2 regions of the Variimorphobacter sp. HTMS_6 genome follow, and region 1 is predicted to be linked to the other one. Evidence: a T-box and tRNA genes for the amino acid it is inferred to sense, from the RefSeq annotation. Region 1 holds a T-box; the other holds one or more tRNA genes.
The links. A T-box is a leader RNA that pairs with one kind of tRNA and senses whether it is charged. The one in region 1 lies ahead of pheS (phenylalanine--tRNA ligase subunit alpha), so its partner is inferred to be a tRNA-Phe.
Positions count from the first base shown of each region.

Region 1 (15,857 bases):
GAAGCATATATCAGACCTGAAAATCTGGAAGATATTAAAGTAATATTAGATAAACATCACCTTGGTGGTATGAGCATCATGCAGATTATGGGATGCGGAAATCAAAAGGGATGGAAAGAATTCGTACGTGGTTCAGAAGTAGATTACAATTTCTTGAAGAAAATCAAGATTGAGCTAGTAGTTCTTGATGATCAAGCAGATGCTGTAGTTGAAAGCATTATTGATGTAGCTCACACCGGTGAATTCGGTGATGGAAAGATATTTATCTATGATGTAGGTGATGCAATCCGTGTAAGAACAAAAGAACATGGTGATGCAGCGCTAAAATAGGTCATAAAAATGACCAAGTAGATATGTGTTTTTATGAGGTTTTTACTACAACTAATTAAATAAAAGTTATCCTTGATCTGAATTCTTAATAAACAAGGGCGTTTACTATGCTGGTAGTAACGCCCTGTTTTTGTGAGAATCAATCTAAATCACCACATGATTTATGTGGTGTTAATAGATATATTATTTTTAGGAGGTGTTTTAAATGGTATTAGAAAAATTACAGACACCAGATGAGATTTTTGGCGAATTTGTTTTTAATGAATCTGTAATGAGATCCAAACTATCTAAGTCGACATTTAAGTTACTGAAGAAAACGATTAAAAACGGTGCTACACTGGATTCTTCCGTTGCTGATGAAGTTGCATCAGTAATGAAGGAATGGGCTATTGAAAAAGGAGCAACTCATTTTACACATTGGTTTCAGCCAATGACGGGTATAACAGCTGAAAAACACGACTCTTTTATATCACCTACGGATGATGGAAAAGTAGTTATGGAATTCTCCGGCAAGGAGCTAATCAAAGGAGAACCGGATGCATCTTCATTCCCTTCCGGCGGTTTACGTGAAACAGCGGCAGCACGTGGATATACTGCATGGGATTGTACTTCTCCGGCATTTGTTAAAGAAGGAACACTCTATATCCCAACGGCTTTCTTCTCTTATACAGGAGAAATTCTCGATAAAAAAGCACCATTATTACGTAGTGTGGAAGCCCTCAGTAAAAACGCACTACGAGTATTGAAGGATCTTGGTAACACTTCTTCAGAATATGTATCTGCTACAGTCGGACCGGAGCAGGAATATTTTATCATTAGCCGTGAGTTGTATGAAAAACGATTGGACTTAATGTTAACCGGCAGAACTTTGTTTGGTGCTAAGCCTCCTAAGGGTCAAGAACTCGAAGATCAATATTTTGGAATATTGAGAACTAAGATAACCGAATTTATGCATGATCTTGATAATGAATTATGGAAACTAGGTATTACAGCTAAAACCAAGCATAATGAAGTGGCACCGGCTCAGCATGAACTTGCTATTATTTTTGATCCAGCCAACGTTGCAGCAGATCACAATTTACTTGTAATGGAGATGATGAAGAAAGTAGCAGAAAAACATGAGTTGATTGCACTCATTCACGAGAAACCCTTTGCAGGTGTAAATGGTAGTGGAAAGCATATTAACTGGTCATTGGCAACCGATGACGGTATTAATTTACTTGATCCTGGCAAAAAACCTAGTGAGAATGTAGTGTTTTTAGTGTTTTTAGCTGCTGTTATCAAAGCAGTTGATAAATATGCGGAAGTACTCAGACTTTCAGTTGCCAGTGCCGGTAATGATCACCGATTAGGAGCCAATGAAGCTCCTCCCGCAATAATTTCCATGTATGTTGGTGAAGAATTGCAGAGTGTTATTGAAGCTTTGGTTAGTGGAAGTTCTTATGAGGATTTGATACGTGTGAAAACAAATCTCGGTGTATCTTCGTTACCGATTATTACAGAAGATACTTCGGATAGAAATAGAACCTCACCGTTTGCATTTACAGGCAATAAGTTTGAATTCCGTATGTGTGGTTCCTCCAACAATATCGCGGAACCTTGCTTTGTATTAAATACGGTAGTAGCAAAAGTCCTCTCTGAAATCGCGGATACACTTGAAGCGTCCGATGATAAAGAAAGTACCGCATTTAGCATTATTAAAGATCTAATAACGACACATAAGAGAGTGATCTTTAACGGCAATAACTATTCTGAGGAGTGGGTAGAAGAGGCTGCCAAGAGAGGGCTTCCGAATATTGGTAATTCTGTGCTCGCAATAAAAGAACTCCTGTCTGAGAAAAATAAAGAAGTATTTGAATCAATGAATGTATTATCCAGTACAGAAATTGAATCACGTTATGAAATACTGCTTGAAAATTATTCGAAAATTATTAATGTTGAGGCACTTACACTGATCGATATCACAGAACGTCAATTATTACCTGCAACACTGAATTATTGTATGAAGCTTTCGACGATAGCAGAAGCTACGGGAAGTACCGCAGCAAAAAGTAATCTTGCTAAAACGGTGAAACTCGGCGACGATATGTATGTAAAATTGGAGGAGCTTAAAATTGCTGTTACCGGTGTTGATAGTGGTAGTGTATATGATACAGCTTTAAGTTATAGGGAGACTGTGCTTAGTGCTATGGAGGCATTACGTGCAGTAATTGATAAGACGGAAGCATTGATACCAGCTGATATCTGGCCGGTACCGGTTTACGCTGATCTATTATTTCGTATTTAGTATTAACAAGGAATATTAATATCGAAGGAGCTATATCTCAAGTTACTAATTTATTAATTAGTTGATTGCGATAAAGCTCCTTTTGCATTCATAGATATTTGATGATATGCGCACTCGCATTGATAGAAATAGTTCTTGATTTCATCCTTAAATATGGTATTATTTAACTAATTAGACAATAAACATGATTTCAGTTCCTACATAAGCACAGTTTGGTTATGCCAAACTTCAATTCTGTATTTAAATAATAATAAAAAGGAGAATTCGAAAACTATGAAGAAGCTTGAAATAGTGATACGCCCTGAGAAATTTGAGGATTTAAAGAAAATATTAAATGATTGCAATGCCCGAGGAATGATGATATCGAATATTATGGGATTTGGCAAGCAGAAGGGTTATACTCAGATTTATAGAGGAACAGAAACACAGGTAAACCTTTTACCTAAAATTAAAGTGGAAACAGTTGTTTCTAAGGAGGATGCGGAAGCAATTATTGAAAAGGTTACAAAAGAAATCAGTACCGGAAATTACGGTGATGGAAAAATCTTTATCTATGATGTAGAAGACAGTGTAAGAATTCGTACCGGAGAACGTGGACAGAGTGCATTAGATTAAAAATTTAATTTGTAACCAATGTGGGTACAAATTAACCTTAAGACGTTTATCCCAACTTGAATATTATATATTATTAAAGGTAACAATATTCGACTTTTATTCAATATTTGTTAACCAATCTGCTTCACACTTAATAAAATAATTGTGTGATTACTTTATTAGGAGCAGATAATGAGAATTGACTTTAAATATATCAAAACCAATATTGAGAGAAAATCCTATTTGTTGATTGGTACAGGATCCGGAAGAAATGTCTTTGACTTAGATAATGGATATGTCGTAAAAGTCGCAAAGAATAAAAAAGGGTTAGCTCAAAACCAAGCCGAGTATCAGATTGCAGCAACAACACATTCCCATGTTTTTGCAAGAATAGTAGCCATATCAGACGATTCCGTATTTTTAATCATGGAGAAAGCGGAGAGAGTTTACTCCATAGCAGAGGTTTGGAACTATTATCATGTCAGAAACAGTAGAGAGTTATTTCGTATAAATGAATTTAAAGACTTTACGGAAAAATATAACTTACTTTATCCGGATTTGAAAAGACCTTCCAGTTGGGGCTTTGTCAAAGGAAGACCGGTCATCATTGATTATGGCTTTACCAAAGAAGTGAGTAAATACTATACGATGTTTTAGAATAATCTGTTTATGAAATTGGTTTTATAAGCAAAAGATGGCGCTAGATTAAAATGTAAAATCTCGAGAATATTAATTATGAAGAATTATGTATAAAAAGAACGATGACAATTTTAATAAAATTAATCATCGTTCTTTTTTGCACTTTATTAGCTAGTCAATTTATTGCGTAACAAGCTCATCATTATATGATTTAAATGCTAATTTTCTATGTTTTATTTGCTCATCGTTTTTAAGATGCTTCGAGCTACACTAATACCGTTCGCAGATGCCTGCTGTAAACCTCTGGTTAAGCCAGCACCATCACCAATGGCACGTAAACCTGCGATGCTTGTTTCAAAATCGGTATTAACAACAACCTTATTGGAATAGAATTTAACCTCTACACCGTATAGAAGTGTTTCATCACTTGCAATACCCGGAGTAACTTTATCGAGTGCGAGAATCATTTCTTTGATGTCTACCATGATACGGTGAGGGAATACAAGGGATAAATCACCCGGTACTGCATCCTTTAATGTAGGAACTAAGTTGTTTCTACAAAGACGTTCTTCGGTAGTTCTACGACCTCTCTGGAAATCACCAAAGGTCTGAACTAAGATTCTTCCGCCGCAAAGCATATTGCTAAGCTGCGCAATATGTTTACCGTATTCAATTGGTGTATTAAACGGCTTTGTAAAATTCTTGGATACAAGAAGAGCAAAGTTAGTATTGTTCGTCTTGTAATCCTTAGATTTATATGCATGACCGTTAACTACTGCAAGATTATTTTCATAATATTCGGTTGCTACCTCGCCGGACGGGTTGGTACAGAAGGTACGTACCTTGTCATCAAAGGTAGGGGTGTAGTATACAAGTTTTGCTTCGTAAAGATTTTTATTCAGGAATTCCATAACCTCATCACGAACCTCAACTCGAACACCGATATCAACGGTACCTACTTTTGTTTCCACACCATGTTCTTGACAGATGTGGCTGAACCAGTCAGATCCTTCGCGGCCAATAGCGGATACGATTTCATTTGAATATAAGGTTTCGCCCTTAGAGGTGATAATTCCTTTTGCCACATTATTCTCTATAATGATGTCCTGAACCATGGTGTTGAATCTCATCTCAACGCCGCTTGTTAGAAGATGTTCCTGTAAACTGGTGTAAATCTTATAGCCTTCTTCAGTACCAAGGTGACGGATGGGACATTCAATTAATTTTAAATTTGCATTGATGGAACGTCTTCTGATCTCACGAATTTCAGTTTCCTTATCAACACCATATACATTAGTGTCGGCACCGAATTTTAAGTAAATATCATCAGATTCTTTTATAAGTTCTACAGCTTTATCATATCCTAAGATGTCCGGAAGAGTTCCGCCTACATCAGGGGATAAGGAGAGCTTCCCATCTGAAAATGCTCCCGCTCCTGCAAAACCTGTTGTAATTGCGCAAGGCTGGCATCCGATACACTTCTTTGTAGTTCTCTTGGGACAAAGTCTTTTCTCAATCGGTCTACCTTTTTCCACCATAAGGATTTTAAGGTCTTTGTTTTCCTTAATTAATTCGTAGGCACAAAAAATACCGGATGGACCGGCACCAATAATAATAACGTCGTAATTCTGCATTCACAACACTCCTTTTGCTCAATGTATCAGTTGTTTCGAACCTTGCTAATTCTATCATACAATAATTCATTATGCAACAATATTCACTGAATAACTAGGGAGTTTACAAAGGATTTACAAGTGAAAAAAAGGGAGTTAACAAAGGGACGATTGCTTTACGCTTAACGGGTATGGGACGTCCGTAGGAAAGCCGGGTTGTAGTTTACTAGTAATTCTATGATACCTAAGTTCATTTGAAACAATCAGAATTCGCAAAAACTCCTCAAGGGATAAAGAAGAAACCTACTCAGTAGCTTTTTTCCTTATCCCCTTCGTCAGACAGTTTGCGCTCGTGCGAATTATCGCACATCTGATTTTTTCCAAGAGTGTGAAAACTGAGCGATTATAATAGAATATAGAAAGTGGAGAAGTTTAAGATGGATATCAAAGTATGATATATTTGTCCATTAAAATTACGATTATCTATGTGTGCTACAATTCCTATGCAATTTCTATAAACGTTTAGATTGAGCAAATTAAAATTAATATGGTAAAAACAGGTATTTTATTGTATTATTTACATTATAAGGTACTTTACATTAGTATAAAATTGTATAAATAATGAGGAGAATTTTAATGAAATATTTTGTGATAGGTTTTATCATTTCTATATTACTGTTGAGTTCATCTAAGTCCATTTATATTCAACGGCTAATTGTGTACCTTCGTACTTCGATTAAGGATACTACATCCACCATACTAAAAATATTTAAAAGAAATAAAGAGAATTTATTTGCTGTCTTTAATAAAATCAAACAGTAGCTAATAAGCAGAGTGAGATTCACTCTGCTTAAAAAATGATGTTTTTCAACATTATGTTGTGACAGAGCCTTAATTTATTTTGTGATATTTTTCATTATAAGGAGTCTTATCAATGAGGAGGTGGTTTGGTGGCTGGGTTCGACCAGTTTTACGAGCAATATTTTAATGATGTATATAAGTATCTAAGGGGATTGACGGCTAATGAAAGTTTGGCTGAGGAATTGACGCAAGAAGCATTTTATAAGACCTTTCGTTCCCTTCATCAGTTTCATGGAGAGTGCGAGGTTCGTGTCTGGATTTGTCAGATAGCGAAAAACTGTTATTTTTCTTATCTAAAAAAACAAAAGAGAATTACATCAGAAGAGGAACTTGATAATCTCTGCATAACGGAGGAGAGTGTTGAGTCGATGCTAGCGAATAAAGAGATGGCATTCCTGATTCATAGGCTCATTCATGATTTACAAGAACCATATAAGGAAGTGTTTTCCTTAAGGATATTCGGTGAGTTGAAGTTTAGCCAGATTGCCGCACTGTTTGGTAAAACGGAACATTGGGCTTGTGTTACATACCATAGAGCTAAGTCAAAAATTCAAGAAGGAATGGAGGAGAATAAGTGAAGATAAGATGTGATGTAATTCAAGATCTATTGCCGCTTTATGCGGAAGACATAGCAAGCCAGGGAAGCAAGGAGATGGTAGAGGAACATATTCGTGATTGTGAGGAATGTAAAATGGAACTTGATAAAATAAAACAACCAGAGATTAAAGTTACAAAGAGAGATTGGGATCAAGTGAATCATTTTGCAAAAAAGTTCAAGAAGCATATATTTAATATCGTAGTATTATCCGTATTTGTAACGGTTTCGGTAATTGCTTTAATATCTGGGCTGTTTTTTCTAAAGCCAGGTGATGAGATGGGATATGTGATTTTTTACTTTTATCTGATTATGCCTTGTACGGCCTTTGTTTGCTCATTATTACTTGGAATGAGAAGGACAAAATTAAAATACCTAACGCCGATTTTATTTGGAAGCTTTGGTTTAATCGTACCAGCTATAATTTTTAATAATTTTGATTGGTTTGCGCTAGGTTTCGGCTTTTATCCTTCTTTGATTGGTTTAATTCTAGGTCATATTATTTATTTGTTACGAGGAAAGCGCAAGAATCAATAAACTCAAAATGCATTAGGGCATGTGCAATTCCATCATCATCAACATCCTTGGTTACAAAGGATACAACCTTCATAACTTCTTCTTCGGAATTGCCCATTCCGATACTGTGTTTCACATAATTCAACATGGAGAGATCATTTGCACTATCTCCAATTGCATAGGCATTTTCATGAGGAATATCAAGGTGCGTTAGTAGATATTCGATTCCGGAGGCTTTTGAATAGCCTTTTGGAATCACCTCTAGAAATAACGCTCCATCACGAACAATAAAGTCAAATCGGTCTGAGTATTTATCAATAAAAGATTTGATATCAGCTTTGTCACTTACCCAGAGACAGAACTTATCAAAAAGAATATCCGGATCATCCGTCGTCGATACATTAAAATTATATCGATTCGTAAATTTATCTTTAAGTTCAATAAGTAACGGATGTTCATATTCTTTATCAAAATAAATAGTGTCAGTACCCTCTATAACTGACTGAATCCCGAAGCGGCGAGCATCCTCAACGATTTCTTTGCAAAGTTCATTGCTTAAGCTTTGATGAAACATCACTTCCCCGTGAAGCGATATGTAGGTTCCGCAACCGCATACATAACCGTCAAAACCGACATTTTTAATTTCATCATCTATTTCGGAATACGTACGCCCCGTATTTATAAAGGTTAGATGGCCATTTTCCCTAGCCATGCGAATCGCTGCTTTTGTGCTGTCGAGTATCTTAGAATTTCTGTGACTTAAAATTGTTCCGTCTATGTCAAAAAATATGATTTTAGTATCCATGTGTGCAACTCCTAACGTTATGCGAATGTCAACTGCTACTTTTCATTTAGTCTCTATTCTAACATAATATGACACGATGGGAAAGGGAGAAATGAGCTATTCATCGGTTAATATTAAAAATGTTATATTGAAATATATTAGGATAACCGAATAATGAAAAAGATTATAGAACAAAATTATAGAATAAAATGGAAGATCAGCATGATGCTGACTTCCATTAAACTGAATTAGGTATAAAATTTATCAATTTTACTTCTCCTTCCACGTATAACCTGATTTAATAATTGTGGTGATAGGATGACTGTTATCTCCTAGTGCAGAACGCAGCTTCTTAATATGGGTATCAACTGCTCTGTCATAGCCTTCGAACTCCGGACCCCATACTCTGTTAAGAATCTGCTCCCGTGATAGTACTTGGTTTTTGTTTTCAATTAGATATATTAGTAAGTCGTATTCTTTGGGTGCCAGGTTTATTACCAGGCCATTGACAGAAACCATCCTTTTGGAGGGCTCGATGAGAAGCTCGTTGATGCGTATGACTCCATTTTGAACCAGCAATCCACGATAACGCTTAATCAGTACCTGTATCTTTGCTTCCAGAACGGGGAGGGAAAAAGGTTTTGTCATATATTCATCCGCCCCTATTTCGTATCCACCCACGATGCTTTCTTCGCTGCACAAGGCGGTAAGAAAAATCACCGGTACATCATATTTTTTTCGGATATACTTGCAAACTTCGATGCCATCCATCTCGGGCATCATGATATCTAGAATAATAATGTCATAAATCCTTTGATTAATATAATTCAGTGATTCTAATCCATGAGTTGCTGTATCTACATGGAAGCCCCTCGCTATAAAATAGTCGGAGATTACTCTTCTTAAGTTTTTCTCATCCTCTACAATTAGTAAACTATATTCCATCTCATCACCCTTGTTCATCCTAATAAATTGATGTGTAGTTTTTATGTACATTTATACAAATATTATCATATTTTGAATAAAATACCAAAGAATAAATTTCAATATTTCGATAAGATTTATCCTTTGTCTTACTGTAACTAAATAATATATGTTATCCACTATTGTGCGTGTTGTAAGTAAATACACAACATGGTATTATATGGGTAGAATTTTGCGGATTAACTTATAAATAATGAAAAGAAGCAAGGTTATATGTTAAAAACAAGTATTACATTAATCTATTAATACAATAAGTAGCACATTAAAAGTAATAACATTAGAAAGATTTCTGGGAGGTAATTATGCGAGAAAGAGAAGAAATAATTAGAAGCTATTTTAATGCTTGGGTGAAGAAGGATGCATCAAATTTAGAGCGTTATTTTCATTCTGATATCTATTATAGTGAATGCTATGGACCGGAATACAATGGGGTTAAGCAGTTAATGTTGTGGTTCTCTGAATGGAATATGGTTGGAAGTGTGCTGGAGTGGAGAATAAAGCAGATTCTAAGCCAGGATAATGTCTTTATGGTGGAATGGTATTTTGAATGTGATTATGAGAATAATGTTGCTGGATTTGATGGTGTATCAATTATTGAATTCAACGATAGGAATGAAATTATATCAGTGAAGGAATTTCAATCGAAAGCGGAACATGTTCAACCGTATCAAAAATAATAGTGTGGACTAAAAATTATGAAAGTAATTCAAAATGCAAAATTAGCGATGGAGTAAGTCTAGATGATTCGGGTAAATCTAGAAAGCTATGAAATTGCAAGATTTTTTATTCCTACTCTTGACAATGGGATTATAGTCGATTAATATAGGATAAAAATAGATATCAACATTGATGGTGAATTCAGTAGCATATATTTTCCCACCAGAGAGAACTTGTCACCGGCTGAGAGCAAGTTCAGGGTTCGGATATATCGCGAAGTTCGGCACCGGAGTTGCCTTTTGAAAGAGAGGCCGGTTCAGTTCCGTTATAACTTTTGAGGAGCCTTGCTTGAGGCTTGAATTTGGGTGGTACCACGATGCTTTCGTCCCTTTGGAGACGGGGGCTTTTTTTATGCAATTCTGTGACAAGAAATGTGTATCATATTTCAATCGCAACCCGCTCCCGCTTGGATGAAGTACGTAAACTTTATACAGTTTAATGTGTATAAACGGGAATTCACAGAAAAGATTGTGGATAAAGTACCGAGAAAAATCCTATGCTGTGGATATAGTGTAGTTTACATGATGTTGAAATGATCAATTAGAATGAGTAATAGGGAAAATAAATCTAGGAGGAATGAAAATGTTAGAGAATTTAGAGAAAATCAAAGCGCAGTTTCAAAATGAATTGAACAGCGCGAAGCTTAAAGATGAGCTGGAACGAATCAGAGTTGCCTTCCTTGGTAAAAAGGGTCTTGTGACCGAAGTGTTAAAGGATCTTCGTAACCTGGATGTGGAAGCAAAAAAGACTGCAGGTATGCAGGTGAATATGCTTAAGAATGAGATTGAAAATGCTATCGTAAATCATCAGAAAACCTTGGAGGAACAGGAATATTTAAGAGAGATTGAAAACACGGAGCGTTATGATTTCTCTATTCCATCCGAAAAGGCCGTTGGAACCATGCATCCGATAACCATCGTTCAGAAGCAGATTGAAGATATCTTTAAGACGATGGGCTTCATTATTGAAGATGGCCTCGAGATTCAGACTGAGTTCAACAACTTTGAGGGCGTTAATATTCCTAAGAACCATCCTGCTAGAGATATGACTGATACCTATTATCTTGAGAATGGTCAGTTACTTAAGACTCATACCTCAGCAGCTCAGAATACGATTATGAGAAAATACGGCGCTCCTAAGCCGGGTGAACCGTTAAAGGTTTTATTCCCGGGAAGATGCTTCCGTAATGAGAATATTGATGCCAGCCATGAGAACACCTTCTTCCAATTAGAAGGTATGATGATTGGTGATGATATCTCCATTTCCAACTTGATTTACTTCATGAAGGTTCTTTTGACTGAAGTGTTCCAAAGAGACGTAAAAGTTCGTTTGCGACCAGGCTTCTTCCCGTTCGTGGAACCAGGATTTGAGCTTGATATCAACTGTGCAATCTGTGGTGGCTCCGGTTGTCCGACCTGTAAAAATTCCGGTTGGCTTGAACTCCTTCCTTGCGGTATGATTCATCCGAACGTACTTCGTCTTGGTGGTATTGATCCTGATAAATACACCGGTTTCGCATTCGGTTTGGGATTAACAAGACTTGCGATGATGAAATATAACATCAAGGACATCCGCTTATTCAACAGTGGTAATTTAAAACAGCTGAAGCAGTTTACAGTGTAGAGAATGATTAGATGTCGCTTTGAGCGAAAGAATGGAGGAAATGAAGAATGTTAATATCAATGAATTGGATTTCAGAATTCACTGACTTATCCGGTATAAATTTAAAAGAGTTAATCGGCAGATTTACATTATCCACTGCTGAGGTTGAAGATATATATGAATATGGAACGAAGGTTAGGGATGTTGTTGTTGGTAAGATTATTGAAATCAACGATCATCCAAACTCTAAGAAACTTCACTTATTAAAAGTTGATATCGGTAGCGAAGTGGTAGGTTGTGTATGTGGTGCGCCGAATGTATTTGTGGGTGCAGTGGTTCCTTTTGCAAAACTTGGCGGCCAAGTTGGAGATATGCAGATCATGGAAGCAAAGATTGCAGGAGAGATTAGTCATGGTATGTGCTGCTCCGAGAAGGAATTAGGCGTTAGCGATGAAAATTCTGGTTTAATGATACTAGATGATATCTATCCGCTTGGAACAGATATCAAGACCTTTATGCAGCTTGATGATACCGTATTTGAAGTGGATAATAAATCCTTAACGAACCGACCTGATCTATGGGGACATTACGGAATTGCAAGAGAAATCGCTGTATTAACAAAGAGAGAGTTAAAGCCTCTTGATGTTGTAGATACCAGTATTTATAAGAATTTGCCGGGAATTGATGTAAAGGTAGAAAACGTGGATAAATGTTATCGTTACAGTTGTCTTTCAATTGGTAACATTACAGAGAAGAAATCACCAATCAACATGAAAATCCGCCTTACCTATTGTGGTATGAGACCGATTAATTTACTTGCGGACCTTACCAACTATCTGATGATGGAGCTTGGTCAACCGATGCATGCCTTTGACAATAACAAGGTGTCAAAAATTCGTGTTAAGACATATCCTGATACGGTTAATTTCTTAACTTTAGATAGTGTTGAACGTAAAGTAGATAATGATACACTTCTTATCTGTGATGAGAAAGAACCGGTTGCAATTGCCGGAATTATGGGTGGTGAATTATCTGAGATTACAGATGATACAAATTCCGTATTATTAGAGTCTGCTAACTTTGACGGTGTATCCGTTCGTAAATCAGCAACACGTCTTGGACTTCGTACGGATGCAAGTTCAAGATATGAGAAGATTATTGATCCGGAACTTACTGTACCTGCAATCGGACGCTTTGTGAAGTTATTACAGGATATTGATCCTGGTGTACAGGTGACCTCTTCCCTTACCGATGAGTATGTAAAGCATTATGATACGATTACGATTGAATTTGATAAGGCTTATGTAGATAAGTATACCGGTATTGATATCTCCTCCGACCAAATTGAGGAAACACTTACCGCACTTGGTTTTGGACTTACCCGTAAAGGTGATGAATTCAGTGTTGTGGTTCCATCCTGGAGAGCAACCAAGGATGTTACCATCAAAGCAGATATCATAGAAGAAATTACCCGTATCTACGGTTATGATAACTTTGAGATTCAATCCACGAAGAGCTTTTTAACACCGGTTCGTCATGATGTGGCAAGAGATAACGAATATCGTATGAAGCAGATCTTATCCGAGCGTTATGCGATGAATGAGGTTCACAGTTATATCTGGTATGAGAGTAAAACCAATAAAGAATTAGGCATTGCAACTGAGCCGAATATTCGTGTAATAAACTCGGTGACTGCCGAGAATGATACCATCCGCTCTACTATAATTCCTTCTCTGTTAGGGTTTGTTGCAAAGAATGCAGATACCTATCCCGAGATGGGAATGTTTGAAATCGGCCGTGTTGCAGATGGTTTAAAAGCAGATGGACTTTGCGATGAGCGAAAGAGACTTGGTATTGCAATTGCAAGCAAGAAGCTCTCCGATAAAGAGATTTATTTTAAATGCAAAGAGATTATTGAGCAGATAGTAGCTGCAATCAAGAATATGGTACCGACTTATCAGGCTAAAGAAGAGCTTGGAAAGTTCAATTATGTTCATCCGGTAAATAGCGCAAGCATCCTTGTAAATGGGGAAGAGATTGGTTTCTTCTCAGTAATTAATCCTAAGATCAAGAATAAAATCGATAAGAAACTTAATGTTGCATTTGCTGAAATTGATGTAGAAATTCTTGAGAATGTTGCAGCAGAAAGTCTTCGTTACAGTGAAGTATCCAAATATCCGGGTGTGACCATTGATTTAAGTCTCTTAGCAGATAAGGCACTCCGTTATGAGAATATCGTGTCCTATGTTCAGGAATATAAGTCTGAATATCTTCAGGGATACCGTTTGGTTGACATCTTTGAGGATGAAAAGCTTCTTCCGGGCAAGAAGAGTGTTACAGTTCGCTTTGAATTCGGTTCAAAGGAAAGAACGCTTGAGGGCCAGGAAATCCAGACGATGGTGGATGAGTTACTTGCTATTTTAGCTACAAAGGGTCTTGAGATCAGAAAGTAAGAGATTATCTGATTGTATGATAATAACAATAAATTGCATGAACGAGTAGATATAACAAATTAAGGGTATCCATTCGTAGATATACAATAAATATAACAAAGAATAAACAAGTGTCCAATTAGTTTGATTATGGCTAGGTTGAATCAGTGCCAAATCTTAATAATAGGACGCTTGTTTCTTTATCAGATCATAATATACTGACAATACCTAATAGCAATGTATGGTTTAAAAAATTTTTTATAGTAGCAGCCATATAATGTAAATGTTGGTGCTTATAAATCCATATTGTGATATCATAATTTATATAGCACAACTTGAACTTTTTTACTGGAAATTTATATAAAACAACTCGAACTTTTTTACTTGAAACTTTTTAAAAGTGGTGAGGTGATAGAAAGATGAATTGTCCATATTGTGGTAAGGATATGAAAATTGGAGATGTTTGCGCCAGAGGGAGTGGAGGCTTGTATTGGCTTCCGGAAGGTGAGTCAATACGTTTCACTTTATCGAATAAAAATATCGAAAAGAAGAATGGAATTGTATTAGTACCCTGCGAAGAGATTAGGGTAAAACACACAGCATATGTGTGTTCAGAGTGCAACAAATTAATTATGGATCTATCGAATGAATCGACATTCATCAGTCATAATTGAGTTCGTCCCTGTATAGGTATTTTCTTAGAGGTGAGAAAATGCAGTTACATCATATGGGTACACAGTCTATTGAGACAATGCGATTACAGCTTCGAAAATTTCAGTTGGATGATGCTGAAGATATGTATCGTAATTGGTCAGGAGATCCGGAGGTTTGTAAGTATTTATCCTGGGGGCCGCATCAGGATGTCCACGTGTCACAAAGAAGGATTACGTATTGGTTAAGCTCTTATCAGAGGGATAGTACTTATGTGTGGGCGATTGAATTAAAGTTAAAACAGATGGCAGTCGGAACAATAAGTGTAGAGTTTACTGATGAGTCCACCTTGACCTGTGAGGTTGGATATTGTTTAGGGAAGGAATTCTGGGGTAGAGGAATTATGACGGAAACGCTTCATGTGGTGATGCATTTTCTCTTTTATGAGGTGGGTTATCAGCGTATCATAGCAAAGCATGATGTACAAAACATCGCATCCGGTCGTGTAATGCAAAAGGCAGGTATGCATTTTTTGAAGTATGAATATGGGGTTGGAATTCGCAAGGACGGAAGCTACTATGATTGTGCTGTTTATGAGAAGAAGATAACGGATGAATAACTATGTGACATTTCACACAGTTATTCATCCGTTTTTTGATAAAAGTAAGGTCCACAACAGGATTCGTGGGTATGACAGTAGCACCAGGTGAAGTCTAGATTAAAGATAAGGATATCTTCATTATCTTAGTATATCCTATTGTCAGGAATTTTCTCATATAATCCCTGTTATCAAAACTCATATTTGAATCATATAAATAATGATAGCTGATAATATAGGAGATGACTGTATGGACAAAGCGAAGCTGCTGTTTAATAAAGAGTATGAGGATTTTTATAAGATGGTCGAGGACAATGAGATTTTTTCAAGATACTGTCTAGAAACTCATGGAATTGATTTTTCCCAAGATGGCTTTAGTGATAAGAAGCAGATTGATGATTTGTTACTTGTATCCGGCTTAAAGCCTGATGACAGTGTGTTGGAGATTGGGTGCGGTAATGGTAAGATGGCAGAATATATCGCGTTAAAAACAGGGACTACGGTGTATGGATTTGATTATTCACAGAATGCCATAACGAGTGCCAAGAAGCGAACTGCAGGCAATGACGACCTTATCTTTGATGAGGGCGCAATCGGAGAAAAAGTATATCCGCCGAACTCCTTTGATGCAATTATCTCTATCGATTCCATTTG
Region 1 covers NZ_AP046094.1:2,614,511-2,630,367, reverse strand. The annotation lists gene AC6IWN_RS11900 (P-II family nitrogen regulator) at 1-330, shown strand, start outside; gene AC6IWN_RS11895 (glutamine synthetase III family protein) at 536-2,617, shown strand; gene AC6IWN_RS11890 (P-II family nitrogen regulator) at 2,891-3,232, shown strand; gene AC6IWN_RS11885 (hypothetical protein) at 3,404-3,868, shown strand; gene AC6IWN_RS11880 (NAD(P)/FAD-dependent oxidoreductase) at 4,084-5,484, opposite strand; gene AC6IWN_RS11875 (RNA polymerase sigma factor) at 6,414-6,902, shown strand; gene AC6IWN_RS11870 (zf-HC2 domain-containing protein) at 6,899-7,456, shown strand; gene AC6IWN_RS11865 (Cof-type HAD-IIB family hydrolase) at 7,419-8,240, opposite strand; gene AC6IWN_RS11860 (response regulator transcription factor) at 8,490-9,164, opposite strand; gene AC6IWN_RS11855 (nuclear transport factor 2 family protein) at 9,506-9,880, shown strand; T-box leader at 10,041-10,253, shown strand; gene pheS (phenylalanine--tRNA ligase subunit alpha) at 10,503-11,543, shown strand; gene pheT (phenylalanine--tRNA ligase subunit beta) at 11,591-13,975, shown strand; gene AC6IWN_RS11840 (PF20097 family protein) at 14,374-14,628, shown strand; gene AC6IWN_RS11835 (GNAT family N-acetyltransferase) at 14,667-15,224, shown strand; gene AC6IWN_RS11830 (class I SAM-dependent methyltransferase) at 15,454-15,857, shown strand, end outside.

Region 2 (15,857 bases), 1.1 Mb from region 1:
CGAGATAAGTTGGGTAGTCAAAAGGGAAAGAGCCCAGACCACCAGCTAAGGTCCCAAAGTGCGTGTTAAGTGGAAAAGGATGTGGGATTTCGAAGACAACTAGGATGTTGGCTCAGAAGCAGCCATACATTCAAAGAGTGCGTAATAGCTCACTAGTCGAGAGGTCCTGCGCCGAAAATGTCCGGGGCTAAAACACGTCACCGAAGCTGTGGAATTACACTACGTGTGTAATTGGTAGAGGAGCATTCTTAAAACGACGAAGCGTTACCGTAAGGAGGCGTGGAGATTTAAGAAGAGAGAATGCCGGAATGAGTAGCGAGATAGAAGTGAGAATCTTCTAGGCCGAATATCCAAGGTTTCCGGGGTAAAGCTGATCTGCCCCGGGTAAGTCGGGACCTAAGGCGAGGCCGAAAGGCGTAGTCGATGGACAACAGGTTGATATTCCTGTACCTTATATAGACAGAACTGTGGGGACACGGAAGGGTAGGAAGAGCCGGGAATGGAAAAACCGGTTCAAGCACAAAGGTTAGTCTGGGAGGCAAATCCCCCGGATGTTACTGAAGTGTGATGAGGAGCGAATTTAAAGTAGTGAAGCTTCCGAACCCATGCCGTCAAGAAAATCCGCTATTGTTCTATGTAAGCCCGTACCGTAAACCGACACAGGTGGATGAGGAGAGAATCCTAAGGCCGACGGGAGAAGCATTGTTAAGGAACTCGGCAAAATAACCCCGTAACTTCGGGAGAAGGGGTGCCTACGCAAGTAGGCCGCAGAGAAATGGCCCAAGCAACTGTTTAGCAAAAACACAGGTCTATGCAAAACCGTAAGGTGAAGTATATGGGCTGACGCCTGCCCGGTGCTGGAAGGTTAAGGGGAGAGGTTAGGAGCAATCCGAAGCTTTGAACTTAAGCCCCAGTAAACGGCGGCCGTAACTATAACGGTCCTAAGGTAGCGAAATTCCTTGTCAGGTAAGTTCTGACCCGCACGAAAGGCGTAATGATTTGGGCACTGTCTCGACAATGCACCCGGTGAAATTGAAATACCAGTGAAGATGCTGGTTACCCGCGCCAGGACGGAAAGACCCCATGGAGCTTTACTCTAGCTTGATACTGGGATCCGGTAATGCATGCACAGGATAGGTGGGAGGCTGTGAAGTTGTAACTCTGGTTACAATGGAGCCACTGTTGGGATACCACCCTTGTGTTACTGGATTTCTAACATTCAGCCGTAATCCGGCTGGTGGACAATGTCAGGTGGGGAGTTTGACTGGGGCGGTCGCCTCCGAAAGGGTATCGGAGGCGCTCAAAGGTCTTCTCAGAATGGTTGGAAACCATTCGAAGAGTGCAAAGGCAGAAGAAGGCTTGACTGTGACACCGACGGGTGGAGCAGGTACGAAAGTAGGACTTAGTGATCCGGTGGTATAAAGTGGGATTGCCATCGCTCAACGGATAAAAGCTACCCTGGGGATAACAGGCTTATCACTCCCAAGAGTTCACATCGACGGAGTGGTTTGGCACCTCGATGTCGGCTCATCGCATCCTGGGGCTGTAGTAGGTCCCAAGGGTTGGGCTGTTCGCCCATTAAAGCGGTACGCGAGCTGGGTTCAGAACGTCGTGAGACAGTTCGGTCCCTATCCGGCGTGGGCGCAGGATATTTGAGAGGAGCTGACCTTAGTACGAGAGGACCGGGTTGGACGAACCACTGGTGCATCGGTTGTCATACCAATGGCATGGCCGAGTAGCCAAGTTTGGAAGGGATAAACGCTGAAGGCATCTAAGCGTGAAGCCCCCCTCAAGATAAGATATCCCATAGCATAAGCTAGTAAGACCCCTGGAAGACTACCAGGTAGATAGGACAAAGGTGGAAGTGCGGTAACGTATGTAGCTGATTGTTACTAATAGGTCGAGGGCTTGACCTTAAAAGGTTTACAGTAAACGAACAAAACGTTCGTAAATGGATGAAACATTTTCTAGTGTAGGTTAAAGTCAATATGGCCTGGTGGCTCAGTTGGTTAGAGCGCCGCCCTGTCACGGCGGAGGTCGAGGGTTCGAGTCCCTTCCGGGTCGTTAAGTCTAAAAAGACTTATTGTTATCTCAAAAAAGGGTTGACAATTGATTCATTTTTATATAAAATCATTTAGTAACATTTTTTATAAACCAATATCCCATGGGATCTTAGCTCAGCTGGGAGAGCATCTGCCTTACAAGCAGAGGGTCATAGGTTCGAGCCCTATAGGTCCCACTCAATACAATATCGTATTGGTTTTAGATATTGCCGATGTGGCTCAATTGGCAGAGCAGCTGACTTGTAATCAGCAGGTTATCGGTTCGAGTCCGATCATCGGCTTTTCAACTGAATATTGTTGATATTAATTTTGGATGGGTTCCCGAGTGGCCAAAGGGGGCAGACTGTAAATCTGTTAGCGACGCTTTCGAAGGTTCGAATCCTTCTCCATCCATTGGCTTAATGCCAGTAAGTAATAAATATAAAAAAGTAATACAGGTTTAAAAAAATTGTCGCGGGGTGGAGCAGTCTGGAAGCTCGTCGGGCTCATAACCCGAAGGTCATAGGTTCAAATCCTGTCCCCGCAATTTAACACTATTTCAATCGAATAGTTTCGTAAACCAACGGAGTTAGCGTTTTATCCAATGGTACACGATTTTGACCTTGCCCAGATAGCTCAGTTGGTAGAGCAGAGGACTGAAAATCCTCGTGTCGCTGGTTCAATTCCGGCTCTGGGCATTTTGCTTGGAATAAAGCATGGGATATTAGCTCAGTTGGTAGAGCACATGACTTTTAATCATGGTGTCCCGGGTTCGAACCCCGGATGTCTCATTATTAATTAAACAAGAGAATGAAAAGAGAAGATAATATTCTTCTCTTTTTTTATTGCAATTTATATTAATGTAATGATCGCAGGCTTTATTTCGTTGTAATAATATATTATTGTAGAATAATGCAGTTAATATATTTACGTGTTATATATAAACCGTTGTTATACATGAATCTATAAAAAGGTACAATATATTAGTAACTGACGGTTTACTATATCAATAGCGAATGAGATTCTTGTAAAGAAAATCGGATAGGTATAATATTAAATCTAATCTTAGACCAGTATAAGAATATTAATAGAGTAAAAAATATGAGTATCGGTTATTCGAATTATAAGAGATATAGATACTTAAAAATGACATTATTTTATCGTAATTTGAATAATCAATAGGTCAATTTTATGTAGGTTTTACATAAAAAGTTATTTTAATATACGAATTAGTATATTGAATTGACTAAGTGGATAATTTTTTGGTTATTTTTTATAAAAGTGTAGTAAAAATGTGCATTGTATTGTCTTCAATTATATAGTATATTTAGTAATATATGAGCAAAAAATAAGTAGAGTAACTCAATTGTTTAGGAGTACTTTTCTTAATATATTTTAGGCGAAGTTCCGAAACTTTAGGTCTATGTTTTAGACGGATACTTTGACTTATTTTTAGTCACAACAATACTTTAAGACAAGCTATACGACCAATTTAGGGTTCGAGGAGTTTTGGTTGAATAGCATCTATCACAGGAGGTAAGTTATGAAACTTTTTATTGACACAGCCAATGTCGAGGAAATTAAGAAAGCAAATGATTTAGGTGTAATTTGTGGTGTTACAACAAACCCTTCTTTAATTGCAAAAGAAGGAAGAAACTTTGCAGAAGTTATCGCAGAAATTGCTTCCATCGTTGATGGTCCAATCAGTGGTGAAGTTAAAGCAACAACTGTAGACGCAGAAGGTATGATTGCTGAAGGTAGAGAAATAGCAAAAATCCACCCTAATATGGTTGTTAAGATTCCTATGACCTTAGAAGGTTTAAAAGCTACAAAAGTATTAGCAAGCGAAGGTATTAAGACAAATGTAACACTTATCTTTTCTGCTAATCAAGCGCTTTTAGCTGCAAGAGCAGGCGCAACATTTGTTTCTCCTTTTGTTGGACGTTTAGATGATATTTCTCAGCCTGGTACTGAGTTAATCGCAACTATCGCTCAGATTTTCGAGACTTATGACATTAAATCAGAGATTATTGCAGCAAGTATCCGTAACCCGATTCACTTAACAGAATGTGCTTTAGCAGGCGCTGATATTGCAACTGTTCCTTATAGCGTAATTGAGCAAAGTTCAAAGCATCCTTTAACAACATCCGGTATTGAGAAATTCGTTCAGGATTATAAAGCTGTCTTTGGTGAATAATTAAACTTTAGTGTAATAACCGGAATTCGAACGTTTTGAAATCTTAAATAATAAATCTATGTGATTTAAGGAGGAACAAAAATGAGTAATATCGATACCATGTCAGTAAATGCGATAAGAGTATTATCCGCAGATGGTATACAAAAGGCAAATTCTGGACATCCCGGACTTCCACTTGGTGCAGCTGCAATGGCATATGAATTATGGGGTAAACAAATGAACCATAATCCTGCAAATCCAAAATGGCCTAATAGAGACAGATTTATTTTATCCGGTGGACATGGATCCATGCTTCTATATTCTTTATTACATTTATTCGGATATGGTCTTACAACAGAAGATTTATCTAATTTCCGCCAGGAGAATTCTTTAACTCCAGGACATCCGGAATATGGTCACACAACTGGTATTGAGGCAACTACAGGTCCTTTGGGAGCAGGTATGGGTATGGCTGTTGGTATGGCTATGGCTGAGGCACATCTCGCTGCAAAATTCAACAAAGAGAATTTCCCGGTTGTTGATCATTATACCTTTGTACTTGGTGGCGATGGTTGTATGATGGAAGGTATTACATCAGAAGCAATGTCACTTGCTGGTACACTTGGTCTTGGAAAATTAATCGTATTATACGATAGCAATAAAATATCAATCGAAGGTAGCACAGATATCGCCTTTACTGAAGATGTAGCGAAGCGTTTTGAAGCATTCGGATTCCAGACTTTGACCGTTGAAGACGGTAACAATCTTGAAGAGATCGGTGCAGCGATAACAGCAGCAAAAGCTGATTTAACCAGACCTTCTATGATTACAGTTAAGACTAAAATTGGTCATGGTAGCCCTAGAGAAGGTCTTGCAAGTGCACATGGCGAGCCTCTTGGAGCAGATAATGTTAAAGCTTTAAAAGAGAAGCTTGGTTGGCCAAGCCAGGAAGACTTCTTCGTACCGGATGAAGTATATGCAAACTACAAAGAACTTGCAAATAATGGTGCGAAAGCGGAAGAAGCTTGGAATAAATTATTTGCTGATTACAGCACATCTTATCCTGAGTTGAAAACGTTATGGGAACAGTATCATGATGAAGATGCTCCAAAGAAATTACTTGATAATGAAGAATTCTGGGCATTTGCAGATAAGCCGGAAGCTACTAGAAATCTTTCCGGTTTAGCTATTAATAAACTTAAGAATATCCTTCCTAACTTAATTGGTGGAGCAGCAGATCTTGCTCCTTCCACTAAGACATATATGAGTGATATGGGAGATTTCTCGAAGGATAATTATGCAGGCCGCAATCTTCATTTCGGTGTTAGAGAGCTTTCGATGGCAGCGATGGGTAATGGTCTTGCTATTCACGGCGGACTTAGAGCATATGTATCAACATTCTTCGTATTCAGCGATTATGTAAAACCGATGGCAAGATTATCAGCTCTAATGGGATTGCCGTTAACTTTCGTGCTTACACATGATAGTATCGGTGTAGGTGAAGACGGCCCAACACATGAGCCAATTGAACAGCTTGCTATGCTTCGTTCTTTACCGAACTTTACCGTATTTAGACCGGCTGATGCTACAGAGTGTAATGCTGCTTGGTACTATGCGGTATCTTCAACAAAGACACCTACTGCTTTAGTGCTTACACGTCAGAACCTTCCACAGCTCCCGGGCTCCTCAAAAGAAGCATTGAAGGGTGGCTATGTAATCTCTCCTTCCAAGAAAGATGTTCCGGATGCTATCATCATGGCGAGTGGTTCTGAGGTTGAACTTGGCGTAAATGCTCAGGCAGAGCTTGCAAAAGAAGGTGTAGATGTTAGAGTAGTAAGTATTCCTTCTATGGATTTATTCGAGGCACAGTCTTCTGAATATAAAGAAAGTATTCTTCCTAAGAGCGTTAGAGCTAGAGTAGCGGTAGAAGCTGCATCCGATTTTGGATGGGGTAAATATGTTGGTCTTGACGGAACAACAGTTACTATGAAGGGCTTCGGAGCATCTGCTCCTGCAAGTATTCTCTTTAAGAAATTCGGATTTACTACTGAGAATGTAATAAATGCAGTAAAAAGCGTATTATAATAATTAAAAAAAGAATAGAAATAAAGAAAGAAGTCGCAGGTTTTTCCTGCGGCTTCTTTCTTGTAATATGATCATTATTTAAGTTATGTTGTAGTACTTACATATGCAGCGTACATACTTAGTTTACATAGTTTGCTCATCTAAGGTAGGGTTTTTATGAAATTGTAAGTAGGCTCCTTCGATCAATATATTTACATATTTACTTTCTAATGAAATTCTAATTTCCTTATATTGAAAAAAATGATTATAACCGATACAATGGAGGAAGAAAGTTCATTTGGAGAAATTGATGTTGTATATAATAGAAGCAGAGAGTTGCATCTACGAATAAGAAAGTTTATTAATATAAAGTATGGAGGGATATACATGGCTAAAATATTGATTGTTGAGGATGAGGTTAAAATTGCCCGCTTTCTGGAGTTGGAACTGAAACACGAGGGGTATGAGGTTGAGCTTGCCGGCGATGGCAGACTAGGATTAGAAAAAGCGCTAAATAATAATATAGATTTAATTGTACTAGATATTATGCTTCCCGGTCTAAGTGGTATCGAAGTATGCCGAAGAGTAAGATTGGAATCTCAGGTTCCCATTATTATGCTTACTGCCAAGGATGATGTAACGGATAAAGTGGCTGGATTAGATATGGGAGCGGATGATTATATGACAAAGCCGTTCGCAATAGAAGAGCTTTTAGCAAGAATTCGTGTTGCGTTAAACCGAAAAACGAAAAAAGAGGAGAACAAAAGTGAAATTCTTCAAATTGGTGATTTAAAACTAAATATAAAAAGTCATAGCGCATTATATAAAGAGGAAGAATTGGTATTGACGAAGAAGGAATATGAACTTTTGGAATACTTAATACGAAACAAAAATACTGCACTGACAAGAGAGCAGCTTCTCAATAATGTATGGGATTACGAGTATTTTGGTGATACCAATGTTGTAGATGTGTATATTCGTTACTTGAGACAGAAGATAGATGAAAAATACGGAATACGCTTAATATCAACGGTACGTGGGTTGGGCTATATAATAAAGGATTGAAGATAAATTACTTAACGAAAAGGGAGAACTTTTATGGGTGAAAAGCTGCTTGAGCTGATACGAACTATATTAAGGAAAACTGTTCTTCCATTTAGAAAGAAAAAAGAAGAATTATTGAGTAAATTCCGGTTATCGATGGCATTTCGAATCTCCGTATCCTATTTCAAATTATTATTCCTATATGGAATTTTGCTAATGATAGGATTTTTCTTTCTATATATGTATACAGAGGAAAATACTTATGAGAACATGGCTGATAAAGTTGTTAAAGCTTATTCAAACAAAGGGGTTGACGGGATTGTTAACCCCTATTATATCAATGGAATCTCTGTTCGAATTATTGATAAGAAGACGAAGACAGAAATCTATAGTGATATGGATAAGGAAGCAAATAAAAATATGGAGTTCCTATATGGAATTCACTTTAATAGAAAAAGCCAAAACAATATATTAGTTATCGACCAAGATAAAAACTTTACGGTGGATGGAAAGCATTACTTAGCCGAATTTAATTTTGATTTAACAGGGAGCTATTTAAACTTTTTTAATTTACTATGGAAGTTGATTATTCTCTATCTTGTAATTGTTATATTCATATTAAGAAGCGGAAGAAGAAGCGATGAGAAGCTTTTTGAACCACTTCGGATTATGTCAGCAACGGCGAATCGTTTGACGGTGAACAATCTAGATAGTGAGAGGTTAAATGTAGAAGGGACAAAGAATGAGTTAAAAGATTTAGCAAATGTAATCAATGCTATGTTAGATCGTCTGGAAACTTCGTATGAAAGTCAAAAACAGTTTGTATCAGATGCATCACATGAACTGCGTACTCCAATCGCCGTAGTGCAAGGGTATGCAAATCTCTTAAGTAGATGGGGAACGACAAATGAAGAGGTTTTGCATGAATCCATTGAGGCCATTCAGAATGAATCTCGATCAATGCAGGATCTGGTAGAGAAATTATTATTCTTATCAAGGCACGATATGAAAACCTTAAAACTAAACAAACGACGTTTTAATATGAGACTAGTTGTGGAAGATATGGTTAAAGAAACAAAATTGGTGGCAACGAATAGAATTATCAGTAATCCAATTATGGAGGATGTGATTGTATACGGTGACAAGCAATCATTAAAGCAAGCGATCCGCATCTTTATTGAAAATGCAATAAAATACACACAGGATGGGGATGAAATAACAATCCAATGTCAAAAGATCAATGATGACTGTGTAATTACCGTACAGGATACCGGTATTGGTATGAAGAAAAAGGATATCGATCATATATTTGATCGTTTTTACCGTTCGGATTATGTAAGAAATAAAAATATCAGCGGGCACGGCTTAGGTTTATCACTGGCAAAGTTGATTATCTTAGCACACACAGGAAGAATTAAAATTAGAACCCAGTTTAAGGCGGGTACTAGCTTTATTATTACCCTTCCGAAGAGAAGATATTAAAATATATACCAAAAAAGAGAATGTTCCGGGAAAACCTCGTAAAGAATTCGTACGAGATATATATAAGCTTGTAGAGATATACCGAATACACAAATGCTAGTTAAGATATACGGGATACTCGTAAGCTTGTGGAGATATACCGAATACACAAATGTTAGTTAAAATATACGGGGTACTCGTAAGTTTATTGAGACATATATAATACTCCAAATTGAATGACTTGCAGGTTATACGAGTAATAAGATTTAATTATCTGACTCTATACAGTATTCTATAGTATGCTGTTGTAAAGTATTAATCGCTAAGAAAGAATGTTAGTAGACAACATTCTTTCTTAGTAGAAATGTATTTTACAACAGCATTTTGTTATTCTGATTAGAGACAGCCGTTATCCGTTAATATGGCAGGAACATCAAATTTACTTAAAGTATTTGAATCAGCAAAGGATATTAAATGAATCAGATAAGAGGAACCATTTTGCTGAATATTAACGGTGACATTCTCGGGTATTTGACCGGGATCAAATTGGATTAATTTTATTGCATTTTTACCACTGTATACTATATTCCATTCATTTTCAATTACTCCGCCATCCTTAAATGCAAAGCGTTTTACTTCACCTTTATTAACCCAACCGATCGTAGAGATTGGCTTGGAGTCTAGTTTTTCTTGTTTCTGTGTAACACTCCAGATTCCAAATGAATTCTTAGTTAGAATAGCAAGAGTATCTGATTTATCCTTCGAGGTAGTTTTAATCACTTTGAATTCTTTATCATTTTCATCATGACTGGTATCAATAATCTTAACATCGGAGGTGCTATACCCTGCGATTAATAAAGTAATGTAAAAATTTTTAGCCCATGCGGTTGACAGGGCAGTTATTAATACGGCTGCAACAGCTAGTATAATAATTACCGGCTTCTTCATAAATTTCCCCTTTATTAAATAGTCTTTACAGTATAATTATATCCAAATGTAGAAAAAAGGTGATTTATAAGACGAAAAGATATTATATGCAGAATTATGCGTAAACTCATGCTGTTATTAAAGTGTTATTGAACTACTACTATAGGTTATCTATATAATTATACATCTTACCTACGTATTCTGCATCTTACTGGTAGAGATATTGAATATCCAATAAAAGGATAATATAATCATAGAAGATTAATAATGGAGGTAATTATGGAAGATATCATTCAAGTAAATAATCTTAAGAGATATTTTAAAGAAGTAAAAGCAGTTGACGATATCAGCTTTCGAGTTAAAAAGGGAGAGCTTTATGGATTTTTAGGAGTAAATGGAGCAGGGAAATCCACAACCATCAATATTTTATGTACATTACTTAACAGCGGCGGAGGGGACGTTAATATATGTGGGCATACATTAGGGAAAGAGGATAAGATGATCCGACAAAAAATTGGAGTTGTATTTCAGGATAATACCTTAGATGAAAACCTTACAATTAAAGAAAATTTGTTAACCAGAGCAGCCTTATATCACAAAAGCAGTAAGGTGATTCATGAGAATCTTAAATATGTGAGTGAGGTTCTAGGAATCGAAGACTTGATGAAAAGGCAATTTCGTAAGTTATCCGGTGGGCAAAAGAGAAGATGCGAGATAGCAAAAGCATTGATGAACCGTCCTGAAATCCTCTTTCTGGATGAACCAACTACCGGTTTGGATCCTCAGACCAGACAGATGGTATGGGAAAGTATTGAGAAGTTGAGAAAAGAGGAAAACATGACGGTGTTCTTAACGACTCATTATATGGAGGAAGCGGCAAAAGCACAATATATCTCGATTATGGAAGCAGGCAAGTTGGTGGCTACAGGAACACCACCACAGCTAAAGGAAACATATGCTCATGATATATTAAAGCTCGTGCCGGAGGATCTAGATGTACTGAAGGAGGATTTACATAAATCCAATATAGATTATCTAGATAAGAGCAACCATATTCATGTAATAATTCCGAATACTATGTATGGGCTGGAGATTTTGAACCATGTTAAAGACAATCTAAAATCTTTTGAGGTAATTCAGGGAACCATGGATGATGTATTTTTAAATATAACAGGAAAGAGTTTATAGGAGGTAATTATGCTTTTATTAAGATTAATAAAAAGAAACATCTTAGTTTACATCAGGGATAAATCAAATATATTCTTTTCCTTGCTATCTATGCTTATTATTATCGGGTTAATGGTTGTATTCCTTGGAAAAATGAATGCAGATGGTGTTGTTGATCTATTAAATCACTATGGCGGCACAAGAGATAAGGTAGCAGACCGTGACAATGCAAATCAATTAGTAATGCTGTGGACACTTGGCGGTATCGTTGTTGTAAATTCCGTTACAATCACTTTATCCATGATAGGAATTATGGTGGAGGATGAGGTAAAGAAGAAGCTTGGTAGCTTCTATGTATCACCGGTGAATCGAATTATATTTGTGCTTGGATATATTAGTGCTGCAATAATTATGGCTATTATTATGTGTGTGCTAACGGTATTTGTGGGGGAGGTTTATTTTTCAGTAATTGGTGCAGACATTTTATCCGCTACACAGTTCTTTAAAATTTTTTGTTATATTGTTTTAAATGTCTTTACTTCTTCATGTATGGTATTCTTCATATTGAACTTTGTGCACACCCAAAGTGCATTATCCGGGTTAGGAACAATTATCGGAACATTAGTAGGTTTTATGTCTGCAATCTATCTGCCGATGGGAATGCTTCCGGATAAAGTTCAAACGGTGTTAAAATGCTTTCCGATGGTACATGGATCGTCTTTTCTTCGAGATCTTTTTACCTCTGATATTTTAATAAAGACATTTGAGAATTGTCCTCAGAAGGTAATAGATCAATATAAGGAGTATATGGGGATGACGTTGACATACCAGAATGACATAATTTCGGATGGATTTAAGATAGCATTTCTGATGATAAGTGGTATAATTTTTATAGGAATCTCTACGATTTTGCAGAGAAGAAGAAATGTTATGAAAAGATAGGAGCCCTATGAAGATTATAATCGAAGAGCCAAATCCAGAAGAGGAAGATCAGATTATTATTCGCTGCAAGGTTATGGACGAGAATGTATTAAAAGTAATATCGGACTTAAGGATGGGACAAAAAAAACTGAGCGGAGTAAAGGACGGTAATATTACCATGATAGATCCCATCAATGTGTATTACTTTGAAGGGGTGGATAATAAGGTGTTTATGTATTGCAAGCAAAACGTATATGAAACCCGGTTAAAGTTATATGAAATAGAGGATGATTATAAAAATACTGATTTCTTTCGAGCGTCAAAATCAGTGATTCTAAATGTAACCAAGATAAGAAGTATAAGCCCCGCATACTCTGGGCGTTTTGAAGCAATTTTACTAAACGGAGAAAAAGTTGTCATTTCAAGACAATATGTACCAGAGCTTAAAAGAAAGCTTGGTCTTTAGGAGGTAAGAATATGTTTGTATATACAATAAAAAACATGATTAAGATCTTTTCCTATATCATGGCTGGAATGTCCATCTGTACAGCAACCTTTATCACAATTTTTAATGGTAATGCAAATATTACAGTGGATATATTATGGCAAATAATCGCGATAGCAGCCGTTTGTTCCATGGGAAATGTACTCTATATAAATCATGCTGTATTAACCAAGCGAATCATGATTATAAGATTTTCCTTCCACTATCTTTACGTCAATCTAGTTGTAATCGGAGGTGGGTTTTACTTCAAGTGGCTTACCATGGATAAGTTTTATGAAGTGGTAGTTATGTTCATAATGATTGCAATCGTCTATATAATCATTATGGTGGTTGATTTTACGCAAGATAAAAAAACAGCTGATTCCATCAACCATCATTTACAGATGAAGTATCCACACAGGGAGGAATGATGACTTTTAACGAGTGGGTAAAATAAAAGAAGCAATATAATAATAATATTGAAAAAAAGAGAAATAATGTATAAAACCATGGATTAATTTTCTTGAATTTACTTATACTACATAGTAATATAAGAGTGTAAGACAAATTATGGAATATAGAAGGTAGGGTGGAGTAAATGAAAGGAAAAACATGGTTAAGGTATCTGTTTTACATTATTCTAACTATTATAGCAGTGTACTTTAAGGGGTATTTTGAGAATTTATATGCTAAGGAAATAAGCGAAAATTTTAAAGTAGAATGGTACATGCTTATTTCAACGGCTCTGATCACAGCAGCAATTGGGGGTGCTTTGGGATTAGAACATCTATGGATTCAAGCGAAAGAAAAAGGGGTTTGGAGATTAAATGGCGGAAGGTTTATCATTCTGGGAATACCGGCGCTCTATCTTTCCTCGATGTATATAATATCCAATATGCCTAATATGAATGGATTAGTGTGGCCAGTTTACAAGATTTTTGGTAATGCATCCTTTATATCCATTTTTCAAATTGTTTTTGGTTATGTGTTAATCACTTCGTTTTACAAGAAAGAACAAATGGTGAAGCAAAGTACATTTGATGATTTAATGAATGAAGATATTGAGGATTCAGAACTATTGGAAGAAGAAACAGAACCGAATCCCGGTGCAGAGTTATATTTTTATTAATTATTAAATTATAGAATGCGAACTACTATGAATTTATGTAGTGTAGTTCGCTTGGATTTATAAAAGAAGGAGTGTTTAAAACCAGCTGAGATTATCTTATACGAGATCTCTTCGGGATTAACACTCCTTTTTAATTTTATAGGAAAAACCTTGTTATTTTAAGTGATAAAGTTTGTGAAGCCTATTGGTATGTTTTATAGCAATGTCATGGATTATAGGTTCTTAAACTGTGCCATATAGAGGTCGTAATATAGGCCTTTTTTCTCTAGAAGTTCCCCAGAGGAACCCTCTTCCATAATTCTTCCTTCATCAATGACGAATATACGATCTGCTTTACTGATTGTAGAGAGCCTATGTGCGATGACAAAGGAGGTTCTTCCTTTTAATAATGCTTCAATACCCTCTTGAACAAGTAACTCAGTATGCGTATCGATACTTGAGGTTGCTTCATCCAGTATCAATATCTTCGGCATGGATATCATGGTCCTTGCAAATGCAAGAAGCTGCCTTTGACCGATGGAAAGGCCTGCACCTCTTTCTTTAAGCTCTGTTTCATATCCAAGCTCCATCTTCATTATGAAATCATGTGCATTTACTGCTTTGGCAGCAGCGATAATCTCTTCGTTGGTTGCATCCAGCTTTCCATATCTAATATTATCTGCGATGGTGCCGGAGAATAAAAAATTCTCCTGTGTCATGATACCCATCTGCATTCGCAAGCTCTCTATTGTAACATTCTTTATATTGTGGTCATCTATAAAAATATTGCCCTGCTGAATGTCATAAAAGCGGCTGATTAGGTTAACGATGGTTGATTTACCGGCTCCGGTAGGTCCGACCAAAGCGATAGTCTCTCCAGGATTTACAGTAAAGCTCACATCATTCAGTACTTTAGAATCCTGATCATAAGCAAAGGATACATGATCAAAATGAACCTTGCCGTTGATGGGAGGAAGCTCTGACACGGAATCTGAATCGGTAAGCTGCGGGGCGGTATCCAAAATCTCAAAGATACGCTCAGCACCTGTCATATTGGTGATTAAGGAATTATAAAAGTTACTTAAGTTCATGATTGGTTGCCAAAACATCGTGATATACATACCAAACGCCATCAAGGTTCCGACGCTTCCAGCATTAATACCTAGGATAGAGACAGCTACGAAGTACATCGCTACGGATCCAATACTCCAGCTGATATCAACACTTGGAAAGAACGCATCATTGAGTCTTACGGCTTTAACAAAGGCATTGCGATGATCGACTAGAAGTTCTTCAAATGATTCCTGTGCCTCGTCCTCCGCAGTAAAACTTTGAATAATTCTTACGCCGGATAAATCCTCGTGAATTAAGGCAGTTAAGTTTGAGCTCTTCTTGCGCCATGTTTGCCAGTGATGATGAGAGTGGGTCTGTATGAACCACAACACAGCCATCATTAGCGGCACTGCGATAAGTGCTGCTAATGCCAACTTCCAGTTGATAATCAACATAATGGTTACGACGGAACAGATCGTTATAAAATCCGGAATCAAGGTTGTAACACTATTAGAAAGGACATCCTTTAATGAATTAACATCACCAATGATTCTGGCCAAGATTTTCCCTGTAGGTCTGCTATCGAAAAAGTCAAAGCTTAGTTTCTGTATATGAGTATATAACTCCTGTCTAATTGTGAGCAAAATTTTGTTGGATATCTTCGCCATAATATACATACGAATCTTAACCAATATAACAAATAATATATTTAGACCAAAGGCAAACAATCCAAGCTTTATCAAACCGTCAAAATCTTTATTTGCGATGTTGTTGTCAATAGCGGATTGAATAATGAGTGGGTTCGCTGTCGTGATCCCAACTGTAACTAACATAATCAGAATAACTAAAGCGATCGAACCCTTATAATCTAGCATATATCGAAATAATCGAAGAAGAGTAACTCTTTTACTTACTATCTTCAGATTTTCATCTTCTCTGGTTGAATTTACTGCCATATAGCCACCTCCTTTGCATATGAACCACCTGTATAGGTATGGCTCTGTTTCTTGTTCAGATAATCGCCATACTGTGCCATATAGGTTTTATAATAATATCCTTTTTCCTGAAGAAGAGTTTCATGGGTACCACGTTCCACAATACGACCTTCATCAAGAATAATAATCTCATCGGCATTACGTACCGCAGAAATACGATGAGCAATAATAATCTTGCTAACTTCAAATTCTGATAAGGAGCTCTGAATCATATGCTCCGTTTCCATATCCAAGGCGGAAGTAGAATCGTCAAGAACCAGGATAGGAGTTTTCTTAGCCAGTGCTCTTGCAATACTGATTCTTTGTTTTTGTCCACCGGACAGCCCGACACCTCGTTCCCCAATAACGGTATCATATTGATTATCCATTCTTTCTATAAATTCAGTTGCTTGGGCATTTGCAAGCGCCCCCAGTA
Region 2 covers NZ_AP046094.1:3,762,504-3,778,360, forward strand. The annotation lists rRNA gene AC6IWN_RS16970 (23S ribosomal RNA) at 1-1,916, shown strand, start outside; tRNA gene AC6IWN_RS16975 (tRNA-Asp) at 1,991-2,064, shown strand; tRNA gene AC6IWN_RS16980 (tRNA-Val) at 2,167-2,239, shown strand; tRNA gene AC6IWN_RS16985 (tRNA-Thr) at 2,272-2,344, shown strand; tRNA gene AC6IWN_RS16990 (tRNA-Tyr) at 2,375-2,456, shown strand; tRNA gene AC6IWN_RS16995 (tRNA-Met) at 2,516-2,589, shown strand; tRNA gene AC6IWN_RS17000 (tRNA-Phe) at 2,668-2,740, shown strand; tRNA gene AC6IWN_RS17005 (tRNA-Lys) at 2,761-2,833, shown strand; gene fsa (fructose-6-phosphate aldolase) at 3,586-4,239, shown strand; gene tkt (transketolase) at 4,321-6,303, shown strand; gene AC6IWN_RS17020 (response regulator transcription factor) at 6,670-7,347, shown strand; gene AC6IWN_RS17025 (sensor histidine kinase) at 7,381-8,808, shown strand; gene AC6IWN_RS17030 (hypothetical protein) at 9,184-9,735, opposite strand; gene AC6IWN_RS17035 (ABC transporter ATP-binding protein) at 9,991-10,902, shown strand; gene AC6IWN_RS17040 (ABC transporter permease) at 10,912-11,823, shown strand; gene AC6IWN_RS17045 (LytTR family DNA-binding domain-containing protein) at 11,831-12,268, shown strand; gene AC6IWN_RS17050 (DUF3021 family protein) at 12,280-12,717, shown strand; gene AC6IWN_RS17055 (hypothetical protein) at 12,885-13,415, shown strand; gene AC6IWN_RS17060 (ABC transporter ATP-binding protein) at 13,628-15,403, opposite strand; gene AC6IWN_RS17065 (ABC transporter ATP-binding protein) at 15,394-15,857, opposite strand, start outside.
Region 2: it encodes a tRNA-Phe, which carries the amino acid that the T-box ahead of pheS (phenylalanine--tRNA ligase subunit alpha) is inferred to sense. The anticodon was not compared.